One region of the Alteromonas stellipolaris genome, then DNA from elsewhere that is predicted to be linked to it. Evidence: predicted binding sites of a transcription regulator. Region 1 holds the regulator's gene; each other region holds the start of a gene.
What was found. The regulator LexA, encoded in region 1, represses DNA repair genes until DNA is damaged. The targets are predictions, from matches to a motif close to TACTGTATNNNNATACAGTA.

Region 2: recA (recombinase RecA) is a predicted target of LexA. The motif match lies at 1,508-1,527, and genes of this name have one in related genera.
Region 3: AVL57_RS04725 (LexA family protein) is a predicted target of LexA. The motif match lies at 1,456-1,475, and genes of this name have one in related genera.
Region 4: dinB (DNA polymerase IV) is a predicted target of LexA. The motif match lies at 1,494-1,513, and genes of this name have one in related genera.

The regions. Positions count from the first base shown of each region.
Region 1 covers NZ_CP013926.1:4,566,535-4,569,731, forward strand. The annotation lists gene coxB (cytochrome c oxidase subunit II) at 1-237, opposite strand, end outside; gene lexA (transcriptional repressor LexA) at 821-1,447, opposite strand; gene AVL57_RS19375 (TonB-dependent receptor) at 1,605-3,197, opposite strand, start outside.
Region 2 covers NZ_CP013926.1:1,099,762-1,102,958, reverse strand. The annotation lists gene AVL57_RS04525 (ABC transporter ATP-binding protein) at 1-79, opposite strand, end outside; gene recA (recombinase RecA) at 301-1,341, opposite strand; gene AVL57_RS04515 (CinA family protein) at 1,596-2,084, opposite strand; gene mutS (DNA mismatch repair protein MutS) at 2,377-3,197, shown strand, end outside.
Region 3 covers NZ_CP013926.1:1,141,079-1,144,275, forward strand. The annotation lists gene AVL57_RS04720 (Y-family DNA polymerase) at 1-1,026, opposite strand, end outside; gene AVL57_RS04725 (LexA family protein) at 1,026-1,439, opposite strand; gene AVL57_RS04730 (S9 family peptidase) at 1,729-3,197, shown strand, end outside.
Region 4 covers NZ_CP013926.1:4,003,442-4,006,638, reverse strand. The annotation lists gene AVL57_RS16965 (FAD:protein FMN transferase) at 31-1,062, shown strand; gene nqrM ((Na+)-NQR maturation NqrM) at 1,073-1,306, shown strand; gene dinB (DNA polymerase IV) at 1,563-2,636, shown strand; gene AVL57_RS16950 (DUF1653 domain-containing protein) at 2,751-3,014, shown strand; gene AVL57_RS16945 (MBL fold metallo-hydrolase) at 3,104-3,197, shown strand, end outside.

The DNA of each region.
Region 1 (3,197 bases):
CATTGAGGTAAACATAACCCCAAAAACCACAACGGCAATGGCGATACAGATAAAGAACATCAACATATGAAGGTCGTACACTTGACCACTTATGTCGGTTGCGCCTCGACGTAAATTCATGGATGAGCCTTCACCTGTTGCTACATCCGCAAACAGCAGTGGTGAGGTAAGCAAAAGTGGCAGCCCGTAAAGCCACTTTGTCGCTTGTGTCGCCGCTTGTGTCGTTACTCGTTTCACTCAACACCTCCGTTATAACAGAAGCATTACCGCAATAAATGCGCTGCGCTTCTGGCAACTGATACCCGAAATCCAACTTTTAACTTAATTGCCCAGCTTTAGTTGTAAAGCAAAGTTGCAGCTATTGTTATTATTTTGTTAAATACAGTATAAGAATTGCTCAATAAAACGCACAAGTCTAGTCTTTTCTAAGAAAAAACAATTCCAGCGTTTAATTTTTAATCAAAAGTTGTAAGTAAGAGGAATGAATCACGCCACAGCGTATGGGCGTTATAAGGATAATTAATGTGGCCGTTTGAAACGCTCATTTTGAACGAAATCGACGAATATAAAGTGTAATAAGTTTCTTATAATCAAAAGGTAGTTACGTAATATTGAATGCTTTTCAAACAGAATAGATAACAGACATAGCGGTAGTTAGTACTATAAAAGATGACATAAATAGAAGATAAAATGTGGGAACCGGATCAACTGGCCTCTAAGGTATTTCTGAGGCTTAAACAAGATTATTGTGCAAGCAAGGTATGGTAAACATACAAAAAAGCGGCCTATAAGCCGCTTTCTTTACTAAATAGCTAAAAAGTTACATCCAATCGGCATTTCGAATAACACCAACGGCAATACCTTCAATAGAAAAAGGCTCTGAAGCTAAGTCGACCTTAATAGGAGAAAATTCATCATTTTCAGCATGAAGTAGCACTTCACGGCCACGCTTTTCAAGGCGTTTAACGGTAACGTCTTCATCGACACGTGCCACTACCACCTGCCCATTATGGACATCCGTAGTGCGGTGCACGGCTAACAAGTCACCATCAAGTATACCTATGTCTTTCATACTCATACCGCTTACACGAAGCAAGAAGTCGGCGTGAGGCTGAAATAGGGCAGGGTCGACCTTATAATGAGATTCTATATGCTCTTGCGCTAGAATAGGTTCGCCCGCAGCCACTCGGCCAATAAGAGGTAGCCCTTCTTCTTCAGGAGCTTCATCTTCAAGTGGGATATTCAATTTAATACCACGGGAAGTACCTGGAAGAATCTCGATGACACCTTTTCGGGCCAACGCTTTTAAATGTTCTTCAGCGGCATTCGCAGAGCGAAAACCTAAATGACGGGCAATTTCTGCACGGGTAGGCGGCATGCCAGTTTCGAGCATGGTTGTTTTTATCAGCTCGAGAACTTCTGTTTGTCTTGCTGTGAGTGGGCGCATAAAAGACCTGTCTGTCTATACAGTTCCTGTAAGTATATACACCTAAAAGGAAATGACAAGCACAAAGCTTTGCAAAGCATGTTTTTTATACTGACCTAACCACAACGCAAAAAGCGGCCATGAAGGCCGCTTTGTATATCACTACTATTTAGCGTGACTAAAACTTATATTGCAAACTCAAACGCGCATTAAGCGGCTCGCCGGTGGCAATATTGTTGTCGTTATGTGCTGACGGAAAATAATCTTCGTCGAATAGGTTTTCAACGTTTAGCTGAATTTTAACGTCTTCGCTATAGTCGTAATAAAGTGCAGCGTCTACGCGAACAAAGTCAGGTAGCTCAACCGTATTATTTAATGAAGCATACTGCTCAGATTGATAAATCACGCCTAATGCAACACGCCATTCATCATTTACTTCATACTGATTCCATAACGTCAGCATATGTTCTGGTAGCTGCGCTAAGTCGCGGTTCGCCAATGTGCCATCTACAATTCGACCCATTTCTTCGCCATCAAGGTTGCTGTAACCAGCATTGATTACCCAACGTTCTGAAAGTTTACCCACCACCTGCACTTCAAAACCTTTGGTTTCGGTACCGGTTAAAATAGACGCTTCCGGGTTGTTAGGATCTTGCGCTGTGCCGTTTTCACGTTCAACTTCAAATGCCGCTGCTGTCACGCTAAGCGAGTCAGATAAATTCCACTTCACGCCAATTTCTTTATTTTCAAACTCTTCAGCTTCTAGCGCTTGGCTTGTCAGCGACAGTGAAAGGAATTGATCACCTGAACGAGGTAAAAACGATTTGCTGTAACTTGCGTAAATCGATACTGATTCCGCTGGCTTGTAAATTAAGCCTGCACGCGGAGACACTTGTGAATCAGAACTTGATAGAAAACCGTTGTTGCCATCATCTGCACCGTCAGCCACTTCAATACTATCTACGACATCGATATCGAAGTTGTCGTAGCGAAGACCCGCTACCACGATCCAATTATCGTTAAGTTTAATTTCATCTTGAACAAACGCTGAGGTAAAGGTGACATCAGATGCACGATCTCTTACTGGGTCGGTCAGCGTCATTGAAGGAATTACTAGTGGGTCACTAAACACGAAGGATACTTGATCGTCTTGACTGTCTGCAAAAAACGCATCACGGCGAGCATTTTCTGTATCTTGGCTACCGTATTCCATTCCCGTCAACAAGGTATGGTTAATATCACCCGTGGCAAACTGCCCAATAAGGTTCAATTGAACCAACGTGTTCTCACGGGTTGTAGTATCACGATATCCGTCTAACGTGACTGTGCCTGCATCAGCATCAAAATTAACGGGGTACAAGTTTTGATAAGCTTTGTCATAGTCAGCAAACTGAACCGTACCGTTCAAGTTCCAATTTTGCGATAGTGAATGATCAACACGAATGCGGGCAATATGTGCTTCAAGGGTAGTATTGTTGAAGTCTGGATCACCAAAGTAGGTATCGTCATAGCCTTCCAGCGGCGCACCATCTAATGAAGGAATCCCCCTATCGACTAAACGGTCATCGTTTACGTATTCGTAAGATGCCACCACCGTAGTGTCGTCGTTAGCCATCCATGTATAGGTAGGGTTTAATGCGTAACGTTCACCATCTTTAAAATCACGGTGGTTATCAATGCTGTCGAACACACCATTAAAACGAAACGCATTGTTGGCATCTATGGCTTTATTGGTATCTACGCTAATAGAGCCAGCGCCAAAGGTATCAAT
Region 2 (3,197 bases), 1.2 Mb from region 1:
GATCCTTTTTCTCTTGCTCACTTAGCTTTTTGGGGTTATCCACCTCAAAGCGTTTAGCAAGACTAGATATTTCAATCATTATCCCTTCCCTTTTTTATTATTTAAATCGAATGCTTACCGTACTAGTCTTTGCCTTTCTATTTTTATTACAGCTTTACTGTTTTTTTATTTTAATTCAATGCAGAGTATGGAATTAAAGTGTTAAGAAGTATGTTTTTCGAGCACAAAAAAACCCACCATTTGGTGGGCTTTTCGATAACTCTAGAGCGCGACTATCTATTACAAATAGTACGTTGTGAGTTACTGCTGAGCATCATCTTCTGCAGCAGGTGCTTCTTCTACTTTCACTGTTTTAGGTAAAAGTAGCTCAGCGCGAATTTGTTTTTCAATCTCATCGGCAATAGCTGGGTTTTCTTTCAGGAACTTCATTACGTTCGCTTTACCCTGACCAATTCGGTCGCCTTTATAGCTGTACCAAGCACCGGCTTTATCAACCAATTTCTGCTTAACACCTAAGTCGATAAGTTCAGCTTCTTTACTGATACCTTCACCATAGCGAATCATGAATTCAGCTTGCTTAAATGGCGGTGCCACTTTGTTTTTCACTACTTTAACGCGAGTTTCATTACCAACCACCTCATCGCCTTCTTTAACCGCACCAATACGACGGATATCTAAACGTACTGAGGAGTAGAACTTAAGAGCGTTACCACCTGTTGTTGTTTCTGGGCTTCCGAACATTACACCAATTTTCATACGAATTTGGTTAATGAAAATACATAAGGTATTTGAACGCTTGATGTTACCTGTAAGCTTACGCAATGCTTGCGACATTAATCGTGCTTGTAAACCTACGTGTGAGTCACCCATGTCGCCTTCAATTTCTGCTTTTGGCGTAAGGGCAGCAACCGAATCAACAATTACTACATCAACACCGCCAGAGCGAACCAACATGTCACAGATTTCAAGGGCTTGTTCACCCGTATCAGGCTGAGAGACTAGAAGCTCATCAATATTCACACCAAGTTTTGATGCATAAATAGGGTCTAGCGCGTGCTCTGCATCTACGAAGGCACAGGTTTTGCCATTTTTCTGCGCTTCTGCAATTACCTGCAAGGTAAGTGTCGTTTTACCCGATGCTTCTGGTCCGTAAATTTCTACCACACGACCGCATGGCAAGCCGCCTATGCCCAAAGCGATATCAATGGTTAGTGAACCTGTAGAGATAGCCTCAATGTCCATCGCTTGGTTGTCGCCTAAACGCATAATTGCGCCTTTGCCGAACTGCTTTTCAATTTGCCCAAGTGCGGCACTTAAAGCTTTAGATCTGTTATCGTCCACGTCAATATCCTCTAGGATTAGCGGTTAAATTCTTTATTGATAATGTATTCGTTGAAGCTTTCTTCATTGATGCAGACTTCGTTAAGAGAACCTTCACTAGCACTGCTAACATTTATTGCATCAACATTTGCTTACCGACACCTTACCAAGTGTTGCGTGCATTCTATACTGTACAAGCATACAGTTTCAACCTGAGTTTTCATTTTATTTTGCTTATTGGGCTCTCATTGGATGCTTCTTGGCTGATCGTCGAATCAGTCAGCCAACATCGCTAATAGGTAAGTAATAGCAAATTCTATCGCATGCAAGCGAACGGCCTCGCGGTCTCCAGCAAAAACCTGTTTGATGTTTTCTTGCTTTTCACCGCAAATAAATCCAAACCAAACCGTACCCACGGGCTTTTCTTCGCTGCCCCCGCCAGGGCCTGCAATACCGCTTACGGTTACCACGACATTCGCGCCGCTTTTGTGCTTAACCCCCGCCGCCATCTCTTCAACGGTCTGCAACGACACAGCACCATACGCATCTAAGGTTTCTGGTTTTACGGCTAACTCACGCATTTTGGCGTCGTTTGAATACGTCACCCAACTTTGATTAAACCAGTCCGAACTGCCAGCAATACTGGTAAAGGCGAAAGCAATTCCGCCCCCTGTGCAAGATTCTGCGCTTGAGACCGTCCAGCTTTTGCGGCGAAGGGCATTACCTAACGCAGTCACCATCTCTGTTGTATTGTCAGATACCATGAATGTCCTTTTATTGCTATCGGCACTGTTATCAGCTTTGGCCGTAAGGCGTTAAACTGTGCTGATGTGCTAACAGGCGTCAGCTATCAATCTATTAATGAAAACAGGAAATGGTTGAAAATTCCGTACCCATATCAATAATACTCAGCAAACGTGAAAAGCGATTATTTTAGCACCCCTGCTCTTTTAATCACTCTTCTGTTAATAATTCTTCTGTTAATATAACAAATTGAGTTATCGCAAGTATCAGCAATAAAAAAGCACGAGGCATTTTTTGGAATCACACACTCCTATGATGCGCCAGTATTTAACGATAAAGGCGCAGCACCCTAACATTTTGATGTTTTACCGTATGGGCGACTTTTACGAGTTGTTTTTCGATGATGCCAAGAAAGCCGCAGAACTGCTTGATATATCGTTAACCGCACGGGGTAAATCCGGCGGCGATCCTATCCCCATGGCTGGTGTACCTTACCATGCAGTGGAAAGTTACTTAGCCCGCTTGGTAAAAATGGGCGAATCGGTAGCCATTTGCGAACAAGTAGGCGACCCTGCTACCAGTAAAGGCCCCGTTGAACGTCAGGTTCAGCGCATCGTTACCCCAGGTACGGTTACCGATGAAGCCTTATTAGAAGAACGCCGCGATAATGTATTAGCAGCAGTATGCGGCCACAGTATGCATTATGGCGTGGCGACATTAGATGTGACCAGTGGCCGTTTTGTAGTGGTTGAGTGCGACACCGACGATGCCTTGCTAGGTGAACTTCAACGAATTAACCCTGCTGAGCTGCTCTACCCTGAAGGGTTTGAAAGCTTACCGCTGATAGAACAGCGCAAAGGTTTGCGTCGGCGTCCCGAGTGGGAATTCGATATCGATACCGCTACCGAACAATTAACCGCTCAGTTTCAAACTAAAGAGCTTGCAGGCTTTGGCGTGTCAGACTTAACCAAAGGCATTGGCGCCGCGGGTTGTGTACTCCAATATGTGAAAGATACCCAGCGTACGGCGCTGCCTCATATTCGGCGCATTCAAAAAGAACAACAAGACAGCCGTGTACAGCTAGATGCTGCAACCCGCAGAAACTTAGAACTTACCCACAATTTAGCCGGCGG
Region 3 (3,197 bases), 1.2 Mb from region 1:
TCCCACTTTGTAATACCGCACTCCTGGAATAAACAGTTTATTGAGCGCTTCAGATGCTGCGTGAATAATATGCCGCGTATCATTGGTAGGCACAGCAAAGTTAGAAAGCGCCGATTGCTTTACATACCTGCCATCGTCATGAGGCGAATTTGCCGCAAAGAAGGTGGCGCTGTGAGCGAGGGAGTGTTGAGCGCGGAGCTTTTTAGTGGCTATTTCAGCGTGGGTTGCTAACGCTGCTCTTAATTCATCTTGTGTGGTCACTCTATTTCCAAAACTACGGGTGCTGTAAATTTCTTTTTTTGCAGGTCTTATTTCATCCCATGCCAGTCGTAATTCACCTTGAAGTTCTCTAACGGTGTTCTCTAGTACGATAGAGAAATACTTACGCATTTTAGCGGGGGATTGTTGTGACAGTGTGTAGGCATTATTAATGCCCATGGCCATCAATCGTTTTTCCAAACGCCCACCAATACCCCATACATCTGCTACTGCCATTCGGGATAATAATGCCTGCTTTTCCTGTGGCGTATTAATAACCGCTGAACCTCGAAAACCGTCTAGCTTTTTTGCAGCGTGATTAGCGGCTTTAGCAAGGGTTGGAGTGGGACCAAATCCAACACCCACGGGAAGCTTTACCTCGCGCCAAATGGTTTTTCTTATCTCATAGCCAAGGGCCAGCCATTCGCTATCATTTAGGCGTGGCGAAAAGCGCATGAAAGCTTCATCAATACTGTATTCGTGCAATTCATCACAGAATTGCGCCATCACAGAAAACATTTTTGAAGACACGTCTGCGTACAACTCATAGTTAGACGAGCACACAACAACCCCAGCTTTTTTGGCTTCCTCTTTGACCTGAAAGTAGGGAACGAACTTTTTAAACCCTAACCTTTTGGCAATAGGGCAGGCCGCGACCACACAGCCATCATTATTGCTCAAAACCATAACGGGTTTGTTTCGCAGGTTAGGGTTGTAGATTTTCTCTACTGATGCATACATGGACGTGACATCTACCAGCGCAAACACTACTCACCTCCTAGTCGGTGGGAAAGCTTTTTGTGAAGCCTAATAGAGCGCGTTACCACCCCCTCTATTGAAAACTCATCGCCTTCTTTTAAAAAGTAGGGTTTGTACAATGAGGATGAAGAGCGCAGGCAGCCGTGGCGTTTGTCTACACGCTTACACACGAACTCGCCGTTTAAGGTCGCCACAATAATGCACATGTCTGAAATGTCTTCAGCCCTTGAGACAATCAGCAGGTCGCCATCGTGAATGCCATCGTCCATCATCGACTTGCCTTGTGCGTAGCCAATGAAAGTAGCAGCCGGTTTATCGATAAGGAGGGAGTCTAGACTTAGGCCTAGCTCTGTATATTCTGCTGCTGGCGATTCGAAGCCTACGATGCCCGCTTGTGCAGTGATAGGGATAAATTTAAGCATACACTTCTAAAAAAGATACTGGTTATTTATACAGTATTCTAGTGAAGTCTTTTTCCGTGATCAATCAAAGCAACAAAAATACTTTGCTTTAGTGCGCTTGAAAACGCCTTGGCAATCATCATTCGAAATGAGGATCTCTTTCAGCTGCATGTGAAGCAAGCAAGGGATAACCAATAAGCTGATTCTGTAGGGTGATTTTTAAGCTATATTTATAATGCAAATACACAAGGACCAAGAGTGTTGTAAGCGGTATTGGGCCACTTTTAAATACCAAATTTAAGGGAACTCCATGAAAAAGCTATTATACGGTGCAATAATTATTAGCGGCCTAATTTCGATAGTCGCTTGTACAAATCAGACATTACAGTCCAAAAGCGCAAAAGTACTCTCAACTGAACTCAAAGCAGTTTCACCTTCACTAATTTCACGGCAAGTTTTGCTTGGAAACCCAAGTCGCTATCAGGGCAGAATTAGCCCAGATGGTAATAAAATGAGTTTCAGAGCGCCGGTCGAAGGCGTAATGAATCTTTGGGTGGCCGAACTCGGGGATATCGCTAACGCCAAGCCGATGACCCAAGATACAGGGCGCGGAATTCCCACTCATTTTTGGTCATTAGACAGTCGACAGATTTTTTTCACTCAAGACAAAAATGGTGATGAAAACTGGCATCTCTATCGAATTGATATTGATAGTGGCGAGATAGCAGATTTAACGCCCTATGATGGGGTACAAGCCGCCCAGATGAAACAAAGCGAACATCATCCGGGTGTAGTCATAGTAGGAATGAACGATCGCGATCCTAAGTGGCATGATATCTACAGCGTAAATGTGGCAACAGGTGAGCGTACGTTACTTGAGCAGAATGATGGCTATGGGTATTACGAACTAGACAATGACTTGACGATACGCCTTGCGGTAAAGTCCGCTGCAGATGGCTCAAATCAAGTGTTTAGCAGATCGAATAACAAATGGAACCTGTGGTTTAGTATTCCATTTTCAGATGTACAAACCACCACTATTCTTGGCTTTGATAATGAAAATCGCGGCATATATATGCTCGATACCCGAGAGCGTAATACCGCAGCTCTTGTGTATCTCCCAATAGGGCAAGATACGGTTGAAGTTATCGCCAGCGACGAAAAAGTAGATGTGTCTAATGTGTTATTTTCTCCTCGGGACCATCGACCTCTAGCGTATGCGTTAAATTACATTCGTCCTGTCTGGTACGCTATTGACGATACGTTTACCAAAAAGATCAGTCAATTAAACAGCCAACTTAGTGGTGGTTCCCAAGTGTTGGCACAAACATTAGATAACTCCCTCTGGACCGTATTTACCGATAACAGCAACCAGTCACCCGTCTACAAAGTATTTAACACCATAGAGGGCACATTAAACGATTTATTTATCACTCAACCAGAAATCGACACTCTTCCATTATCAACTATGCACGGCGTCGTTATCCCTTCTCGGGACAACTTAGACTTAGTGAGCTATTTGTCGTTGCCTTTGACTTCTGACCCAAATCAAGACGGTATAGCTGAACATGCTTCTCCAATGGTATTACTGGTCCATGGGGGTCCTTGGGCTCGGGATGAATTTGGTTTTGGTGCTATGCCCCAATGGTTAACCAATCGTGGCTATAGCGTTTTACAAGTTAACTTTCGCGGCTCGACAGGGTTCGGTAAAGACTTTTTAAATGCTGGGAATAAAGAATGGGCCGGCGCAATGCATGATGACTTAATCGATGCAAAAAA
Region 4 (3,197 bases), 560 kb from region 1:
CCCTTTTTGTTTAGTTAAAGGACCCAAAACGTGATTCGATTCTTTGCCAGAATAGCATTAGCGGTTATTGCTATGAGCATCCTTTTTATTGCCAGTTGCAGTGAAAAGCCACTTTCGGTTGAGCATTTGCAAGGCCAAACTATGGGCACGACTTATAATATTAAGTACGTTCTTGGTGAAGGTGAAACTGCAGTAGAAGGTTTGCAGGAAGAAATTGACGCTAAGTTAGTTAACATCAATAAGATGATGTCGACCTACGACACAACGTCTGAGTTGTCTCGTTTTAACCAATATCGATATTCAGATAACTTTGCGGTGTCTCAAGAGACGCTTACCGTGGTGAATGAAGCCCTTCGTTTGGCCCGTTTGAGTGATGGTGTGCTAGATGTTACGGTCGGGCCCTTGGTGAATTTGTGGGGGTTTGGACCTAACAAACGCCCAGAGAAAGTGCCAACCCAAGCCGATATTGATGCCGTACGGGATTATGTAGGTTATGAGAAATTATCTACTACGCCAACCGGTCTTATGAAAGCAAACCCCATGTTGTATGTTGATTTATCAACTATTGCGAAAGGTTATGGCGTGGATGAAGTGGCAGCTATTTTAGATGCCCATGACCTGCAGCATTACCTTGTAGAGATTGGCGGTGAAATGCGGGTTAAAGGCGAACGTGGTGATGGCAGTGAATGGCTAATTGCAATTGAAAAGCCGGTAACGACAGAACGCGCCGTACAAAAAGTGGTGTCTATAGGCACTAATGCCATAGCGACATCGGGTGATTATCGTAACTATTACGAAGAAGATGGGAAACGCTACTCTCATTTGATTGACCCAAATACTGGCTCGCCGATAACTCATGATTTGGTGTCGGTTACGGTGGTAAACCCATCTTCAATGATTGCTGATGGCTTAGCCACTGCCTTCAACGTAATGGGATGGCAACGTGCTATCGACCTTGCAGAGCAGGAACAACTTGCTGTATTTCTCATTCGTCGCACAGCCGATGGATTTGAAGAGTATGCCACGCCAGAATTTGATAAACTGGTAAAAGTAAATAATTAAGGAGTAGGCTATGTCTACGTTTATTCTAGCATTCGGTTTCTTCCTCACTATGGTACTTGCCATGGCGGTAGGCTACTTAGTGCAGCGCAAAACCATTTCAGGTAGCTGCGGTGGACTAGGCGCATTGGGTATCGCTAAAGCATGTGATTGCCCAGAGCCTTGTGACAGAAAGAAATCTCGCATGGAAAAAGAAGAAGCGAGAGAAAAGAAATTGAATGAATGGAAACAGAATCAGATCCTTTAATCTGATCTTATCGCTCTTTTGCTTAGACAAAAACAATACGCAAAAGAGTTACAATGTATAAATATAGATGCGCGGTAAGTTAAAAGCTTACCGCGCTTTTTTGTATGCTTCATTTATTACTTGTGGAGTAAGTAGTTGCTCACTATTCATCTCGTTCACTGGTAAGGCGAATTAATATGCTCTAGAATACTGTCTTTCTATACAGTTTTTTTATAGAGCGGTTCAATTCGTTTGGCAGTTTAGGGGGCAATACGGCATGCGAAAAATCATCCATGTAGATATGGACTGCTTTTATGCTGCGGTTGAAATGCGTGACAACCCTGCGTTACGTAATATCCCTATTGCCATTGGTGGAAGCTCACAGCACCGTGGCGTTATCTCTACCTGTAATTATCCTGCCCGTAAATATGGGGTGCGTTCCGCCATGGCCACCGCATACGCGTTTAAGCTTTGCCCGAATCTCACCTTAGTAAAAGGGCGCATGGATGCTTATGTAAAAGAGTCTCAACGAATTCGCGAAATCTTCGCCGACTATACCGATTTAATCGAGCCACTTTCGTTAGATGAAGCTTACCTTGATGTCACCAATAGCCAATACTGCGGAGGGAGCGCCACCCTAATTGCCGAAGAAATTAGAAGCCGTATTGAAGCAGAATTGGGGCTAACCGCGTCGGCGGGCGTTGCCCCCTGTAAGTTTGTAGCAAAAGTGGCCAGCGATGAAAACAAGCCTAATGGGATTTGTGTTATTACACCGGACAAATTAGACAGTTTTGTTAGCGCTATGCCCCTTAAAAAGATTCCAGGGGTAGGCAAAGTGACAATGCAAAAGTTACAGAGATTAGGGTTAGCGACGTGCAGCGACGTGCGTGTTTACCCTTTCGAGCGTATTCAAAAGGAATTAGGTAAGTTTGGCGCGGTACTGTGGGAACGAGCTCACGGTATTGATGACAGAGAACTATCGGTTTCAAGAGAACGCAAGTCTATAGGCGTAGAACGCACCCTAAGCAACGATATTCACTCATTAAAAGACTGTCGAGACTTTATGCCTCACTTACTACAAAAGCTTCAGGAGCGTATGGATGCCCATGAAAAGCGCACAGGAAAGCCTGTTCGTATTCGCACTCAAGGGGTGAAACTGAAATTTCAAGATTTCCAACTTACTACCGTTGAGCATCGATGCCCTTCGTTAAATGCTCATTACTTTGATACCCTATTGCAAGAAGCTTACGAGCGCGCCAAAGGCCGCGGTATACGATTAGTTGGGCTGCACATTGGCCTTGGTGAGGCACAAACCATACATCAACTTCCTTTGCCCCTAGAGGGTGAATAAAATAGTGAGTAAAAAGGTGAGTAATTGAAACGGCGTCAACCTTATCAGACGTCTTATAAACTTAGCCCTAATTAACAGTATTTAAATGAAAAATAATGAAAAGCAGGAGCCATCATGAGTGCCACAGAAACTAAAACTCCCGAACTTAGAACCCCAGGTCGCTACCGCCACTATAAAGGCAGTGATTACGATGTTTACGAAGTGGCGACACATTCAGAAGATGAGTCTTCCTTAGTGGTGTATCGCCCATGTTATGGTGAAAAAGCCTTGTGGGTTCGCCCATTAAGTATGTTTTTAGAAGAGGTGGTAGTAGAAGGCAAGCCTGTTCCGCGGTTTGCTTATATTGGTGACATCCCAACTGATGAAAAAATGATCTGAACCGGAAGCTAGGTCATAGTGTATGTAGACCTAATAAATAATAAGCACTTCCTAAGGAAACCCCAATGGCGCAATCACGTACCCGAAGTATGCTACTAGCTGCAAGTTTAGTATCGACAACTTTCATTCCAGCTGCTTTTTCGCAAGACCGTTTTGAAAAGGTTGAAATAGAAGCAACAGCAC